2 regions of the Bacillus infantis NRRL B-14911 genome follow, and region 2 is predicted to be linked to the other one. Evidence: a T-box and tRNA genes for the amino acid it is inferred to sense, from the RefSeq annotation. Region 2 holds a T-box; the other holds one or more tRNA genes.
What was found. The T-box of region 2 lies ahead of tyrS (tyrosine--tRNA ligase). A T-box ahead of a tRNA ligase gene usually reads a tRNA of that ligase, here a tRNA-Tyr.

Region 1: it encodes a tRNA-Tyr, which carries the amino acid that the T-box ahead of tyrS (tyrosine--tRNA ligase) is inferred to sense. The anticodon was not compared.

Annotation. Positions count from the first base shown of each region.
Region 1 covers NC_022524.1:1,034,306-1,042,107, forward strand. The annotation lists rRNA gene N288_RS05440 (16S ribosomal RNA) at 1-1,294, shown strand, start outside; rRNA gene N288_RS05445 (23S ribosomal RNA) at 1,586-4,530, shown strand; rRNA gene rrf (5S ribosomal RNA) at 4,648-4,764, shown strand; tRNA gene N288_RS05455 (tRNA-Asn) at 4,789-4,863, shown strand; tRNA gene N288_RS05460 (tRNA-Ser) at 4,869-4,961, shown strand; tRNA gene N288_RS05465 (tRNA-Glu) at 4,977-5,051, shown strand; tRNA gene N288_RS05470 (tRNA-Val) at 5,056-5,131, shown strand; tRNA gene N288_RS05475 (tRNA-Met) at 5,149-5,222, shown strand; tRNA gene N288_RS05480 (tRNA-Asp) at 5,369-5,444, shown strand; tRNA gene N288_RS05485 (tRNA-Phe) at 5,594-5,669, shown strand; tRNA gene N288_RS05490 (tRNA-Thr) at 5,680-5,755, shown strand; tRNA gene N288_RS05495 (tRNA-Tyr) at 5,765-5,849, shown strand; tRNA gene N288_RS05500 (tRNA-Trp) at 5,857-5,930, shown strand; tRNA gene N288_RS05505 (tRNA-His) at 5,942-6,017, shown strand; tRNA gene N288_RS05510 (tRNA-Gln) at 6,059-6,133, shown strand; tRNA gene N288_RS05515 (tRNA-Gly) at 6,137-6,211, shown strand; tRNA gene N288_RS05520 (tRNA-Cys) at 6,220-6,293, shown strand; tRNA gene N288_RS05525 (tRNA-Leu) at 6,339-6,420, shown strand; tRNA gene N288_RS05530 (tRNA-Gly) at 6,494-6,567, shown strand; gene N288_RS05535 (carbohydrate ABC transporter permease) at 6,802-7,743, shown strand; gene N288_RS05540 (carbohydrate ABC transporter permease) at 7,743-7,802, shown strand, end outside.
Region 2 covers NC_022524.1:234,480-242,281, forward strand. The annotation lists gene N288_RS01340 (ABC transporter substrate-binding protein) at 1-574, shown strand, start outside; gene N288_RS01345 (carbohydrate ABC transporter permease) at 716-1,612, shown strand; gene N288_RS01350 (carbohydrate ABC transporter permease) at 1,653-2,477, shown strand; gene N288_RS01355 (VOC family protein) at 2,777-3,160, shown strand; gene N288_RS01365 (SulP family inorganic anion transporter) at 3,394-4,866, shown strand; gene tyrS (tyrosine--tRNA ligase) at 4,915-6,162, opposite strand; T-box leader at 6,242-6,455, opposite strand; gene N288_RS01375 (dicarboxylate/amino acid:cation symporter) at 6,529-7,719, opposite strand.

The DNA.
Region 1 (7,802 bases), 800 kb from region 2:
GTTGGTGAGGTAACGGCTCACCAAGGCAACGATGCGTAGCCGACCTGAGAGGGTGATCGGCCACACTGGGACTGAGACACGGCCCAGACTCCTACGGGAGGCAGCAGTAGGGAATCTTCCGCAATGGACGAAAGTCTGACGGAGCAACGCCGCGTGAGTGATGAAGGTTTTCGGATCGTAAAACTCTGTTGTCAGGGAAGAACAAGTGCCGGAGTAACTGCCGGCACCTTGACGGTACCTGACCAGAAAGCCACGGCTAACTACGTGCCAGCAGCCGCGGTAATACGTAGGTGGCAAGCGTTGTCCGGAATTATTGGGCGTAAAGCGCGCGCAGGCGGTCTCTTAAGTCTGATGTGAAAGCCCACGGCTCAACCGTGGAGGGTCATTGGAAACTGGGGGACTTGAGTGCAGAAGAGGAAAGTGGAATTCCACGTGTAGCGGTGAAATGCGTAGAGATGTGGAGGAACACCAGTGGCGAAGGCGACTTTCTGGTCTGTAACTGACGCTGAGGCGCGAAAGCGTGGGGAGCAAACAGGATTAGATACCCTGGTAGTCCACGCCGTAAACGATGAGTGCTAAGTGTTAGAGGGTTTCCGCCCTTTAGTGCTGCAGCAAACGCATTAAGCACTCCGCCTGGGGAGTACGGCCGCAAGGCTGAAACTCAAAGGAATTGACGGGGGCCCGCACAAGCGGTGGAGCATGTGGTTTAATTCGAAGCAACGCGAAGAACCTTACCAGGTCTTGACATCTCCTGACAACCCTAGAGATAGGGCGTTCCCCTTCGGGGGACAGGATGACAGGTGGTGCATGGTTGTCGTCAGCTCGTGTCGTGAGATGTTGGGTTAAGTCCCGCAACGAGCGCAACCCTTGATCTTAGTTGCCAGCATTAGGTTGGGCACTCTAAGGTGACTGCCGGTGACAAACCGGAGGAAGGTGGGGATGACGTCAAATCATCATGCCCCTTATGACCTGGGCTACACACGTGCTACAATGGATGGTACAAAGGGCTGCAAGACCGCGAGGTTAAGCGAATCCCATAAAACCATTCTCAGTTCGGATTGCAGGCTGCAACTCGCCTGCATGAAGCTGGAATCGCTAGTAATCGCGGATCAGCATGCCGCGGTGAATACGTTCCCGGGCCTTGTACACACCGCCCGTCACACCACGAGAGTTTGTAACACCCGAAGTCGGTGGGGTAACCTTTTGGAGCCAGCCGCCTAAGGTGGGACAGATGATTGGGGTGAAGTCGTAACAAGGTAGCCGTATCGGAAGGTGCGGCTGGATCACCTCCTTTCTAAGGAATATATACAAGACGTGACGCTCTTTGTTCGTTCAGTTTTGAGAGTATAATCTCTCATTTTGTTCTTTGAAAACTAGATAATGTAATGAAGAAGACATTACCGAGTAATCGCCATTTTAGGTTTTCTCTCTTATAAATAAATAAGAGTTTAAAAACCGTGAGGGTGATGAGAAGCGAACAGGTCGAGGAATCGATTGAGGAAGCACCGGAGCGTATGTTTTGTATACGTGAGGATGCTGACGATTGAGATGACGAAGAGATGTGAAGCTTATCATCGGCCGAACAGGTTAAGTTAGAAAGGGCGCACGGTGGATGCCTTGGCACTAGGAGCCGATGAAGGACGGTACTAACACCGATATGCTTCGGGGAGCTGTAAGTAAGCTTTGATCCGGAGATTTCCGAATGGGGAAACCCTCCATCCGTAATGGGATGGAACCCTTGCCTGAATACATAGGGCATTGGAGGCAGACCCGGGGAACTGAAACATCTAAGTACCCGGAGGAAGAGAAAGCAAACGCGATTCCCTGAGTAGCGGCGAGCGAAACGGGATTAGCCCAAACCAGGAGGCTTGCCTCCTGGGGTTGTAGGACACTCTACACGGAGTTACAAAGGAACGGAGTAAATGAACAGGCATGGAAAGGCCGGCCATAGAGGGTAACAGCCCCGTAGTTGAAACTTCGTTCCCTCCAGAGTGGATCCTGAGTACGGCGGGACACGTGAAATCCCGTCGGAAGCAGGGAGGACCATCTCCCAAGGCTAAATACTCCCTAGTGACCGATAGTGAACCAGTACCGTGAGGGAAAGGTGAAAAGCACCCCGGAAGGGGAGTGAAACAGATCCTGAAACCGTGTGCCTACAAGTAGTCAAAGCCCTATGACCTTCAGGTCAGGGTAATGGCGTGCCTTTTGTAGAATGAACCGGCGAGTTACGATTACATGCGAGGTTAAGTTGAACAGACGGAGCCGCAGCGAAAGCGAGTCTGAATAGGGCGAATGAGTATGTGGTCGTAGACCCGAAACCAGGTGATCTACCCATGTCCAGGGTGAAGTCCAGGTAACACTGGATGGAGGCCCGAACCCACGCACGTTGAAAAGTGCGGGGATGAGGTGTGGGTAGCGGAGAAATTCCAATCGAACTTGGAGATAGCTGGTTCTCTCCGAAATAGCTTTAGGGCTAGCCTCATGTTGTAAGAGTCTTGGAGGTAGAGCACTGTTTGGACTAGGGGCCCCCATCGGGTTACCGAATTCAGACAAACTCCGAATGCCAAAGACTTATCCATGGGAGTCAGACTGCGAGTGATAAGATCCGTAGTCAAAAGGGAAACAGCCCAGACCACCAGCTAAGGTCCCAAAGTATACGTTAAGTGGAAAAGGATGTGGAGTTGCTTAGACAACCAGGATGTTGGCTTAGAAGCAGCCACCATTTAAAGAGTGCGTAATAGCTCACTGGTCGAGTGACTCCGCGCCGAAAATGTACCGGGGCTAAACGTATCACCGAAGCTGTGGGTGGACACCATCAGGTGTCCGCGGTAGGAGAGCGTTCTAAGTGCATCGAAGTCAGACCGCAAGGACTGGTGGAGCGCTTAGAAGTGAGAATGCCGGTATGAGTAGCGAAAGATGGGTGAGAATCCCATCCACCGAATGCCTAAGGTTTCCTGAGGAAGGCTCGTCCGCTCAGGGTTAGTCGGGACCTAAGCCGAGGCCGAAAGGCGTAGGCGATGGACAACAGGTTGATATTCCTGTACCACCTCTTTACCGTTTGAGCAATGGGGGGACGCAGGAGGATAGGGTAAGCGCGCTGTTGGATATGCGCGTCCAAGCAGTTAGGCTGCAAACGAGGCAAATCCCGTTTGCATCAGGCTGAGCTGTGACGGCGAGGGAAATTTAGTACCGAAGTTCCTGATTCCACACTGCCAAGAAAAGCCTCTAGCGAGGGAAAAGGTGCCCGTACCGCAAACCGACACAGGTAGGCGAGGAGAGAATCCTAAGGTGAGCGAGAGAACTCTCGTTAAGGAACTCGGCAAAATGACCCCGTAACTTCGGGAGAAGGGGTGCTTTTTAGGGTGAATAGCCCGGAAAAGCCGCAGTGAATAGGCCCAGGCGACTGTTTAGCAAAAACACAGGTCTCTGCGAAGCCGCAAGGCGAAGTATAGGGGCTGACGCCTGCCCGGTGCTGGAAGGTTAAGAGGAGGGGTTAGCGCAAGCGAAGCTCTGAATCGAAGCCCCAGTAAACGGCGGCCGTAACTATAACGGTCCTAAGGTAGCGAAATTCCTTGTCGGGTAAGTTCCGACCCGCACGAAAGGCGTAACGATCTGGGCACTGTCTCAACGAGAGACTCGGTGAAATTATAGTACCTGTGAAGATGCAGGTTACCCGCGACAGGACGGAAAGACCCCGTGGAGCTTTACTGCAGCCTGATATTGAATTTTGGTACAGCTTGTACAGGATAGGTAGGAGCCTTTGAAGCCGGAGCGCCAGCTTCGGTGGAGGCATTGGTGGGATACTACCCTGGCTGTATTGAAATTCTAACCCGCGCCCCTGATCGGGGCGGGAGACAGTGTCAGGCGGGCAGTTTGACTGGGGCGGTCGCCTCCTAAAAAGTAACGGAGGCGCCCAAAGGTTCCCTCAGAATGGTTGGAAATCATTCGCAGAGTGTAAAGGCACAAGGGAGCTTGACTGCGAGACCTACAAGTCGAGCAGGGACGAAAGTCGGGCTTAGTGATCCGGTGGTTCCGCATGGAAGGGCCATCGCTCAACGGATAAAAGCTACCCCGGGGATAACAGGCTTATCTCCCCCAAGAGTCCACATCGACGGGGAGGTTTGGCACCTCGATGTCGGCTCATCGCATCCTGGGGCTGTAGTCGGTCCCAAGGGTTGGGCTGTTCGCCCATTAAAGCGGTACGCGAGCTGGGTTCAGAACGTCGTGAGACAGTTCGGTCCCTATCCGTCGTGGGCGCAGGAAATTTGAGAGGAGCTGTCCTTAGTACGAGAGGACCGGGATGGACGCACCGCTGGTGTACCAGTTGTCTTGCCAAAGGCATCGCTGGGTAGCTATGTGCGGAAGGGATAAGTGCTGAAAGCATCTAAGCATGAAGCCCCCCTCGAGATGAGATTTCCCATAGCGTCAAGCTAGTAAGATCCCTGAAAGATGATCAGGTTGATAGGTCTGAGGTGGAAGCGTGGTGACACGTGGAGCTGACAGATACTAATAGATCGAGGACTTAACCACATTTGATTGCTTTGTAATTCTTCTTCTGCATTATCTAGTTTTGAGGGAATAAAATTTAAAAATTCTCTTGCAAAATAATAAAAAGACGGTATAATAATACTTGTCTTGAAAAAATAGTCTGGTGGCGATAGCGAGAAGGTCACACCCGTTCCCATACCGAACACGGAAGTTAAGCTTCTCAGCGCCGATGGTAGTTGGAGGTTCTCCTCCTGTGAGAGTAGGACGCTGCCGGGCGAAAGTATTCTAATATACTATCATTCCGCAGTAGCTCAGTGGTAGAGCATTCGGCTGTTAACCGAACGGTCGTAGGTTCGAATCCTACCTGCGGAGCCAATTATGGAGAGCTGTCCGAGTGGCCGAAGGAGCACGATTGGAAATCGTGTAGGCGGTTTATAGCTGTCTCAAGGGTTCAAATCCCTTGCTCTCCGCCATTTAAATTATATAATGGCCCCTTGGTCAAGCGGTTAAGACACCGCCCTTTCACGGCGGTAACACGGGTTCGAATCCCGTAGGGGTCACCATTTCGGAGGATTAGCTCAGCTGGGAGAGCATCTGCCTTACAAGCAGAGGGTCGGCGGTTCGATCCCGTCATCCTCCACCATTATAACTTTTTATTGTCGCGGGGTGGAGCAGTCCGGTAGCTCGTCGGGCTCATAACCCGAAGGTCGCAGGTTCAAATCCTGCCCCCGCAATCTGGTCCTGTGGTGTAGCGACGAGCGACACTGCAATGAATATGCTGCGAGTTGCCTCAACGGATTTGCTTCCTTGAGTCATCTGGAAGAGGAAGAGTCAGTCCTGCAGGCTTCTCGGGCATAATCAAGACCCAAATTTATAAAATGGTCCCGTGGTGTAGCGGTTAACATGCCTGCCTGTCACGCAGGAGATCGCGGGTTCGATTCCCGTCGGGACCGCCATTTAAATTTAATTAGGCTCAGTAGCTCAGTCGGTAGAGCAGATTGCTACCTTCATTGAACAGCTCCTGCGGCAATCTGTGAGGAAGTTCGTAAGAACTGACGAACAAAGGACTTAAAGTATAAAAGGTTTTGGATGAAAATTTTATTATGGCTCAGTAGCTCAGTCGGTAGAGCAAAGGACTGAAAATCCTTGTGTCGGCGGTTCGATTCCGTCCTGAGCCACCATTGTTTGTAAGCCGGTTTAGCTCAATTGGTAGAGCAACTGACTTGTAATCAGTAGGTTGGGGGTTCAAGTCCTCTAGCCGGCACCACCTTAACGTGGAGGGGTAGCGAAGTGGCTAAACGCGGCGGACTGTAAATCCGCTCCCTCAGGGTTCGGCGGTTCGAATCCGTCCCCCTCCACCATTCATACAGGGGTATAGTTTAAAGGTAGAACAGAGGTCTCCAAAACCTCCAGTGTGGGTTCGATTCCTACTACCCCTGCCAATTTTATTATGGCGATTGTGGCGAAGTGGTTAACGCATCGGATTGTGGTTCCGACATTCGTGGGTTCGATTCCCATCAGTCGCCCCATTTTTTAATCACAATATTGCATTCTATGCATATCATATTATTGGGCTATAGCCAAGCGGTAAGGCAACGGACTTTGACTCCGTCATGCGTTGGTTCGAATCCAGCTAGCCCAGCCATTTGCGGAAGTAGTTCAGTGGTAGAACATCACCTTGCCAAGGTGGGGGTCGCGGGTTCGAATCCCGTCTTCCGCTCCAAACGTTCTGGCGGCATAGCCAAGAGGTAAGGCAGAGGTCTGCAAAACCTTTATCACCGGTTCGATTCCGGTTGCCGCCTCCATTCCAATTACAGGAAATGGAGAATGAACGATAAATTAAATGATATGCCGGTGTGGCGGAATTGGCAGACGCGCACGACTCAAAATCGTGTTCCTTCTGGAGTGCCGGTTCGACCCCGGCCACCGGTATCATTTTCTTTTTATACAGGGTTTCCTGTTTTTATTTTTGAAAAGGCATCGACAAATTTCAGCAATTTTCGATGCGGGTGTAGTTTAATGGTAAAACCTCAGCCTTCCAAGCTGATGTCGTGGGTTCGATTCCCATCACCCGCTCCATACATAATTTCATCAACGCAGTGTTTCGTTTTCAGAAAACGAAGCATTGCGTTTTTTCTTTGTCTTGATCCCGATAAGGCATGACCCGTGGGTTACGGTAAGATGTCAGCCAGTCTTTCTTCTCTATGAAGAAGTCAAAATTTTCCCCCTCTTTTGGTCAATTATGTTGCCCCTTTTTATTTGATAGCCTCCTATAATAAAAGAAAGCGATTACAAAAGGCGGTGAGAGTAAAATTGGATGCAAAAACAGAGTTGGCTCCCATAAAGGCGGACGCTGTAACAAAGAGAACAAGCAAAAGAAAAGCACGTCTTCGAAGTATATTAATTTATGCGGCTTTTACCGGACCGGCCATTTTATTCTTTGTCCTTATTCAGGTGATACCATTCCTTATGGGTTTATATTATTCCTTTACCTCATGGAATGGTGTAAGCTCAGCTGTCGAATGGGTCGGGCTGCAAAACTATATCAAAATTTTCAAGGATGATCCGAACTTTTTCCAATCTTTCTTGTTTACAACCAAGTTCATGCTGGCCTCAGTAGTTATCAGCAATTTAATTGGATTTGGACTTGCCCTGCTACTTAACGCGGCCTTGAAGACACGGAATATTCTCAGAACCGTCTTCTTTATACCGAATGTAATTGGAGGACTGCTGCTTGGGTTCATCTGGCAGTTTATCTTTGTCAAAGCGTTTGCTTCCATCGGAAATTTGACTGGCCTGGCGTTTTTCAAGCTTGCCTGGCTGGGGGATGAGACTACAGCATTTTGGGGAATTGTCATTGTGTTTGCATGGCAGGTGAGCGGCTATATGATGGTGATTTATATCGCAGCCCTGCAGGGAGTGGACCATTCCCTTCTTGAGGCGGCAAGGATTGACGGGGCTTCAAACTGGACGCTTCTTACCCGCATCATTATACCGCTGATCATTCCGGCTTTCACTATTTGTTTCTTTTTGACTATATCAATGGCCTTTAAGATCTTTGATTTAAATCTTTCTCTTACAAATGGGGGACCGTTTAATTCAACACAGTCTGTAGCCATCAACATTTATCAGGAGGCTTTCCAAAATAACCGCTATGGTCTCGGGACGGCCAAATCGATTCTTTTCTTTCTGATTGTCGCCGTGTTTACATCGGTTCAGGTAATTATGACGAAAAGGAAGGAGGTTGAAGCCTGATGAATCGCAAGTATACAGGAAGGACGTTTCTGCTGGAGATAATCGGCATCATTCTTGGG
Region 2 (7,802 bases):
AGAATCGCTTCAGCCGTATGTCGATCAGCATTTAGTTGATAAAACAGCAGCACAGCCAAATGAAGTAGGAGCTGGCTGGACGGGAGAAATGTTCGGGCAGGGCAAAGCTGCGATGGTTATCGAAGGAAACTGGGCTATCCCTTTTCTGGATAGTACCTTCCCTGATATTGATTACGGAATCGCTGAGGTTCCTTCAATCAATGGAAAACAGGGGACAATGGCTTTCACCGTTTCTTATGTAATGAATGCGGCATCTGAGAAGAAAGAAGCTTCATGGGAGCTCATTTCCTATTTGACTGGAAAAGAAGGCATGGAGACATGGACCAGCAAAGGCTTCGAGCTTCCTTCCAGGAAGTCTGTTGCTGAAAAGCTCGGATACGACAAAGATGAATTGCGCGGTGCATTGGTAGCAGGAGCTCCATATGCAACAGTTTGGGCAGATGGAACAAACCTGCCTATCATCTTCAATAACTTTAATAACCAGTTTGTTTCTGCTTACCTAGGAGAACGCCCACTGGATGAAGCCTTAAAAGAGGCTGAAGAAACCGCTAATAAAGAAATCGACGCCCAATAAGGCAGCAGGGGAGGTTTTTCCTCCTCTTCTTCCATTCTTGAATTCTTTGTGCTGATGTTCAAAAAGAACATCAGCAGACAGAGTTACACAGAATTTGTTTCTTAGGCTCGATACAATAGAGAGTATAGGAGTGAGCAAGACATGAAAAACAAGCTTACGAAGAAAGGGTTAAGGGAAGCGGGGCAGGGATACCTTTTTATGTCCCCAACATTATTTGTTCTGTTGACGTTTATCTTAGGGCCGATCATCTATGCAATCTTCCTGGCGTTTAATAAAGTACAGCTTCTGGGAGCAGTAAATTATGATTTTGTCGGATTCCAAAACTTTGTGAGGCTGGTGGATGACAGCCGGGCTCATATTGCCCTATGGAATACAGCCAAGTATGTGTTTATTGTGGTTCCAGTACAGACATTTCTCGCTCTGGTCCTGGCAGCATCCCTGAATGCAGGTCTCAAAGGAGAGAAGTTTTTCAGGATCATCTATTTCCTGCCAACGCTTACTTCTTCTGCAGTCTTAACCTTGATATTTATGTGGATGTATAACCAGAACGGATTAATCAATAAAATCTTTGAGACGGTTGGCCTGCCTACTTATAACTGGATTGGCGATCCATCTATAGCGCTCAATTCTATTATGATTATGAATATATGGTCTACTGCACCGTTTTTTATGGTGATTTACTTAGCAGCCTTGCAGGGCATACCAGACTCCCTGTACGAAGCTGCAGATCTTGATGGAGCGAATGCCATTCAGAAGTTCTTTTTTATTACTGTTCCCAATTTACGGCCTGTGACATCCTTTGTTGTCATCATGGGCATCATTGGGACATTCCAGTTATTTGATCAGTCCTATATTTTTTCAGGCGGGTCAGGAGGTCCAAATAATTCAACATTGACTGTGGTCCTTTTAATCTATCAGTATGCATTTAAGAATCTAGGGACAATGGGCTATGCTGCAGCTTTGGCTTTTGCGCTTGCCGTCATCATCCTTGCAGCGACCTTATTGCAAAGAAGATTTTCAAAGGAAGAAAATTTCTGATCCAGTCAAAGTTAACTGGGACTCTTGGGAGGTATATAATATGAAAAAAATCGGTTTTGGGAGAGGGCTGCTGTATGCCATATTGGTTGTATATGCGATAATCACCCTGATTCCTTTCCTGTGGGCTTTGTCCTCTTCATTTAAAACACTGGAGGAAATCGTTTCCGGGGCTATCAGCTTCATACCCAAGAATTTCACCTTAGATAATTATAGAACGATATTCTTGGAGCAAGAGCTGTTTCCCCGCTGGCTGTTTAACAGCCTGTTTATTGGTGTGTCTGTTACGCTTCTGAATCTCCTGTTTAACTCGATGGCAGGGTATGCCCTTGCCCGGCTGAGCTTTCCTGGCAAAAAGACGTTATTCATTCTTATTTTGGCTGTGCTGATGATCCCGGGGCAGGTCACAATGATTCCAAACTATTTGATCTTAAAAGAGATTGGCTGGCTTAATTCCTATCAGGGAATGATTATACCGGGCATGGTCAATGCTACATTTATTTTTATGATGCGCCAGTTTTTCATCAACTTTCCGAAAGAGCTTGAAGAAGCGGCTGCACTGGATGGACTGGGTAAGTTCGGCACCTTTTTCCGCATTGTCCTTCCGATGGCAAAGCCTGCTTTGGCTGCCCAGGCCATTTTTGTCTTTATGGGGTCATGGAATGATTTCATGCGTCCGCTCATTATTTTGTCTGATCCAGAGCTGTTCACTCTGCCGCTCGGATTAAACTCATTTAAAGGTCAGTTCATCAGCTATTGGAACTATATCATGGCTGCCTCAATGGTGTTTACGCTGCCTGTACTGGTCATTTATGCTTTCTTTAATAAATATTTTATGAAAGGCATATCTTTTACTGGAGATAAATAATCGCTGGGACCTTTGATAAGGTCCTTTTTATTTTCATATACAAATTGTGCTAAAATTAAGAAAAGGAGTTTGATACTTATTTATTACTTGCTAACTGACAGTTAGCAACCCGATTAAGGGGCCTCCTGGCAGATTGAAGGGTTTCTTCTGAAGGATACGAGAAAAAGCTGAGGGAATTGCACGATGAAATCTTGCGGACAGCATATGCAGAGGTACGTTCGCACCGCTTCATAATAAAAGCACAAAAAAATAATGAAAAACCGGCCTGAAAAAGACAGGCCCGTGGAAGGAGTTTAATGATGGATTTGAAGCTGGGCTATATCATTTTATATGTTGAGGATTTGGAAAAGACGAAGCAGTTTTATGGCGAACTTCTCGGTCTCAATCTGAAAAATGAATTCGGCACCTATATAGAATATGACACAGGCAGTACGATCCTTTCCATGAACACTCGGGAAAATGGGCGTGAACTGACAGATCTTCCAATACCAGCAGGTTTCCGGGAAGAGCAGACGATGGAGCTGGGCTTTGTGACGGAGGATGTGGAAGGGACAATTGAAAAGGCACGCAAGGCAGGAGTCCGCATTTTGCTGGAGCCGGTAAAAAAGCCATGGGGGCAGACTGTCGCTTATATGGAAGATCCGGATGGGCATTATATTGAGATTTGCACGCCTATCGGCTAAAAACGCCTGGCCCTCTTTTTCGAGGGCTTATTTTTTTGCATCATCAGGATTCATCCGGATAAGTATTTTAAAGAAAATCAAAGAAAAACAGCAGAAAATCACTAATGCAGCGCTTACACCACCTCTTGTAAATTATCTGGAATATGGTATGATACTCTATGTTTTTGTCGGCCCGGACTTTGATGAGAGTTCAAAGTCACATTATAAATCCAAATAAATTAAGGGGTGTTCATTTGAAAGGTTTATCAATTAAAGAACAATGGTTTGGCAATGTCAGAGGAGATATCCTGGCCGGGATTGTCGTAGCGCTTGCGCTGATTCCCGAGGCGATCGCCTTCTCCATTATTGCAGGTGTAGACCCGATGGTCGGTCTCTATGCTTCTTTTTGCATTGCGGTCATTATTGCATTTGTCGGCGGACGGCCGGGGATGATTTCAGCGGCAACAGGAGCCATGGCGCTGCTGATGGTTACGCTTGTTGCAGACCATGGGCTCCAGTACTTGTTCGCTGCCACCATCCTGACCGGGATCATTCAGCTGCTGCTGGGTGTCTTTAAGCTGGCCAGGTTTATGAAATTCATTCCAAGGTCCGTGATGATCGGATTTGTGAATGCGCTCGCCATCTTGATTTTTATGGCGCAGCTTGAACAGTTTGTCGATGCTACATGGGTCATGTATGCCATGGTAGCCGGTGCGCTTGCGATCATTTATTTGTTTCCGCGCATGACAAAGGCTGTCCCATCGCCGCTTGTTGCCATTATTGTCATTTCTATCATTGCGATAACGACAGGTTCGGATGTACGGACAGTAGGAGACATGGGAGAGCTGACAAGAAAGCTTCCGGTCTTCCTGATTCCGGATATCCCGCTGAACCTGGAAACACTGAAGATTATTTTCCCTTATTCCCTCGGACTGGCCATTGTCGGCCTGCTTGAGTCACTTTTGACTGCTTCCATTGTCGATGATATGACCGACACGGAAAGCAACAAAAACCGTGAAGCCAGAGGGCAGGGGATTGCCAATATCATTAATGGATTTTTCGGCGGGATGGCCGGCTGTGCGATGATTGGCCAATCCGTCATTAATGTGAAGTCAGGGGGCCGGGGAAGGTTATCTACCTTGACAGCCGGTGTGTTCCTGATGTTCCTGATTCTCGTTCTCGGCGACCTGGTTGTCCAGATTCCGATGGCTGCGCTAGTAGGAGTCATGATTATGGTATCCATTGGTACATTTGACTGGACTTCTCTCCGCAATATGGCAAAGGTTCCTGCCACGGACTCCATTGTCATGGTCGTAACCGTTGTAACAGTTGTCTTCACTCATGACCTGTCTAAAGGCGTGTTTGCTGGGGTGCTCCTCAGTGCAATATTCTTCGTTGCCAAAATCTCAAAGGTAAAGGTGTCGACGATCCTGGATGAAAAAGCAGGAAAACGCACCTATAAAGTGACAGGACAACTGTTCTTCGCTTCTGTTACTGATTTTGCCGGCAGTTTTAATTTGAAGGAAACGGCGAAGGAAGTAGTCATCGATCTCTCTGAAGCACATGTCTGGGATGACTCTGCTGTAGCTGCCATTGATAAAATTGTGATGAAGCTCCGCGAAAATGGAACAAGCGTCCAGCTGATCGGCCTCAATGAGCCGAGCCTGCATCTGGTTGATAAGCTGGCTGTCCACAAACAGGAAGGCGCAAAGCTTTCCGGCCATTAATATAGAAAAAGGGAAGATATCCTAAACGGTGTCTTCCCTTTTTTTATTTTATACCTTTTTTATCCTGGCGAATTTCCTCTTTCCAACTTGCAGGATCAGCTCTGCCTGCAAAGAAACCTTCGTGTTAATGTCTTCAGCCTTTTCGCCATTCATCCTGACACCGCCGTTTAGAACCATCCATCTGGCTTCGCTTCTGGAAGGGAAGAAGCCGGCAAACATCAGCAATTCCAGCAGATCGGGCTCATCACTGCCATCCCATGTAAGGGCAGGCATGTCTTCCGGCATGGAGCCCTGCTGGAACACGCTTTTGAAATGGTCTTCCGCCTTTTCGGCAGCCTCATGTCCGTGGTACATGCTGACAATGGTTCTGGCAAGCTGCATTTTAGCATCGCGGGGATGAAGTGACCCTTCTTCAAGCTTTTCCTGGATGGACATCTTCTCAGCAAGAGGCAGGCTTGTAGCAAGGCGGAAGTATTTCTCCATCAGTTCATCTGGAATCGACATGGCTTTACCGTACATATCCTCCGGCTTTTCGTCCACCCCGATGTAATTGTTCTTGGACTTTGACATTTTCTCTTTTCCATCGAGCCCTTCCAAAAGAGGAACAAGGATTACCACTTGTTTTTCTTTGCCATAGTGCTCCTGTAAATGCCTTCCCATGAGGACATTGAAATGCTGGTCATTGCCGCCGAGTTCAATATCGCTTTCGAGCATTACTGAATCATAGCCCTGCATGAGCGGGTAGAAAAACTCATGGAGAGAAATGGGCTTCCCTGCCCCAAGCCGTTCAGAAAAATCATTCCGCTCGAGCAGGCGGGCGACTGTGATTTTGCCGGCCAGCTCGATGACATCCTGGAGATGAAGGGCAGACAGCCACTTGGAATTATAATGAAGCTCGGCCTTGCCCATATCAAGCACTTTGCCGAATTGCTCGAAGTAGGTTTCCGCATTATGCTTCACCTCTTCGTCATTCAGCTGTTTTCTTGCTGCAGATTTTCCGGTGGGATCCCCGATTTTTCCGGTAAAGTCGCCGATGATCAGCTGGATGGTATGGCCATTTTCCTGGAATTGCTTCAGCTTGTTCAATACGACAGTATGGCCCAGGTGGACGTCAGGTGCGGACGGATCAAGCCCGAGCTTCACCTTCAGCGGCTTGCCGAGGAAGAGTGATTTGGCGATCTTATTTTTCAGCTCCTGAAGAGGCACCACATCCTGAGTGCCGCTGGTATAAAGCTGATATTGCCTTTCAAGCTCCTTTTTCTGGTCGGGGTTCAGCTTTTCTATAAAATTCTCCACGATATATCCTCCTTATGTTTTTTTTGTTTGCGGCACTTCCTGATGAGTTTTGAACGCACAAAAAAACCACATCCCTGTAAAAAGGGACGTGGTTTTGCACGCGGTACCACCCTTGTTGAAGACACTTGTCTTCCGCTCGTTCGGATAACGGACCGTCCGTCCTTTGCTACTTCATGTTTCACAAAGAATGTTCAAGGAGGTAATTCACGTTTGCTTTTGTACCGGTTCGCACCAAACACCGGCTCTCTTCAAACAGGGAAGCAAACCCTACTGATTCCTGTCATAACTCATCTATTAGTTTCTGTTTACTGAATGTTAGAAACAGTTTAGATGATTATCCAGGAGATGTCAAAAGTAATTTTCAGGCTAAACAGCTTTTGCTTCATTTTTGAGCGGAACGGCTTTCTTTCCGCTTGCTTTGTCTGCCAGAATTGTGATGGCGCCGTCGCCTGTTACGTTGCAGGCAGTGCCAAAGCTGTCCTGGGCAAGATAGAGGGCAATCATCAAAGCGGTCATTGTCCCATTAAAGCCAAGCATAGATTCCAGCAGGCCGAGGGCAGCCATGACAGCGCCCCCGGGAACGCCTGGAGCGGCAATCATCGTGATCCCGAGCATCATGATAAACGGGAACATCTGCCCGAAGGATACTGCTTCACCCTGGAGCATAAGAACCGCAATGGAACAGCTCACTAGTGTGATGGTGCTCCCGGATAAATGGATCGTTGCCAGTAACGGCACAGCGAAATCTGCTGTCTTTTCCCGAGCGCCCAGCTTTTTAACCTGTTTCAGCGTGACAGGGATTGTTGAGGCAGAAGACTGGGTCCCGAGCGCAGTGAAATAAGCAGGAAGCATGGACTTCAGCAGGTAGAAAGGATTCTTCCGGGCGGCAGCCCCTGCCGCTGTGTACTGCAAAAGCAGGAAAAGGAAATGAAGGGCAATAATCATGATAAATACTTTTGCGAATACACTGATGATGCTTCCAACCTGTCCGCCGTGCGTCATATTAGCAAAGATCCCAAAGATATGGAATGGCAGCAAAGGGATAATGATTTTTTCGATTAGCATTTCAATGATAGTGCGGAAATCATCCATCACGTCCTGCAAAGCATTGCTTTTCAGGCCGGCAAGTCCAAGCCCGATTGTGAAAGCAAGCAGCAGTGCTGTCATAACGCCCATGACCGGCGGCATGTCCACCTGGAAAAAAGGAGCAGCGAGTGCTTCTTCCGGATTCCCGAATTCTTTTAAGCTCTGATTCTTAAGCAGGGCAGGGTACAGGCTGACAGCGGCAAAATAGGCGGCTGTCCCTGCAGCGATGGTAGAGGCATAAGCAAACCCTGTTGTAATGCCGAGAAGCTTGCCGGCACCTTTTCCCATTGTCCCGATGCCGGGAGCAATGAACCCGATGATGATTAAAGGGATAGCAAAGCCGAGAAAGTTTCCGAACAGGCTGTTGAATGTAGCGAACAGCCTGATGGCTCCTTCGGGTGAAAAAGAACCAATTAAAATGCCTAAAGCTATTGCAAGAATAATTCTGGGGAGTAGTCCTAGCTGTTTCATTGTTGTCCTCCTTAAAAACACATTTGTTTGTATAACGTGGATTATACAGTCGTAAACCTTTCTTGTTAAGTGGGAATTTTTAA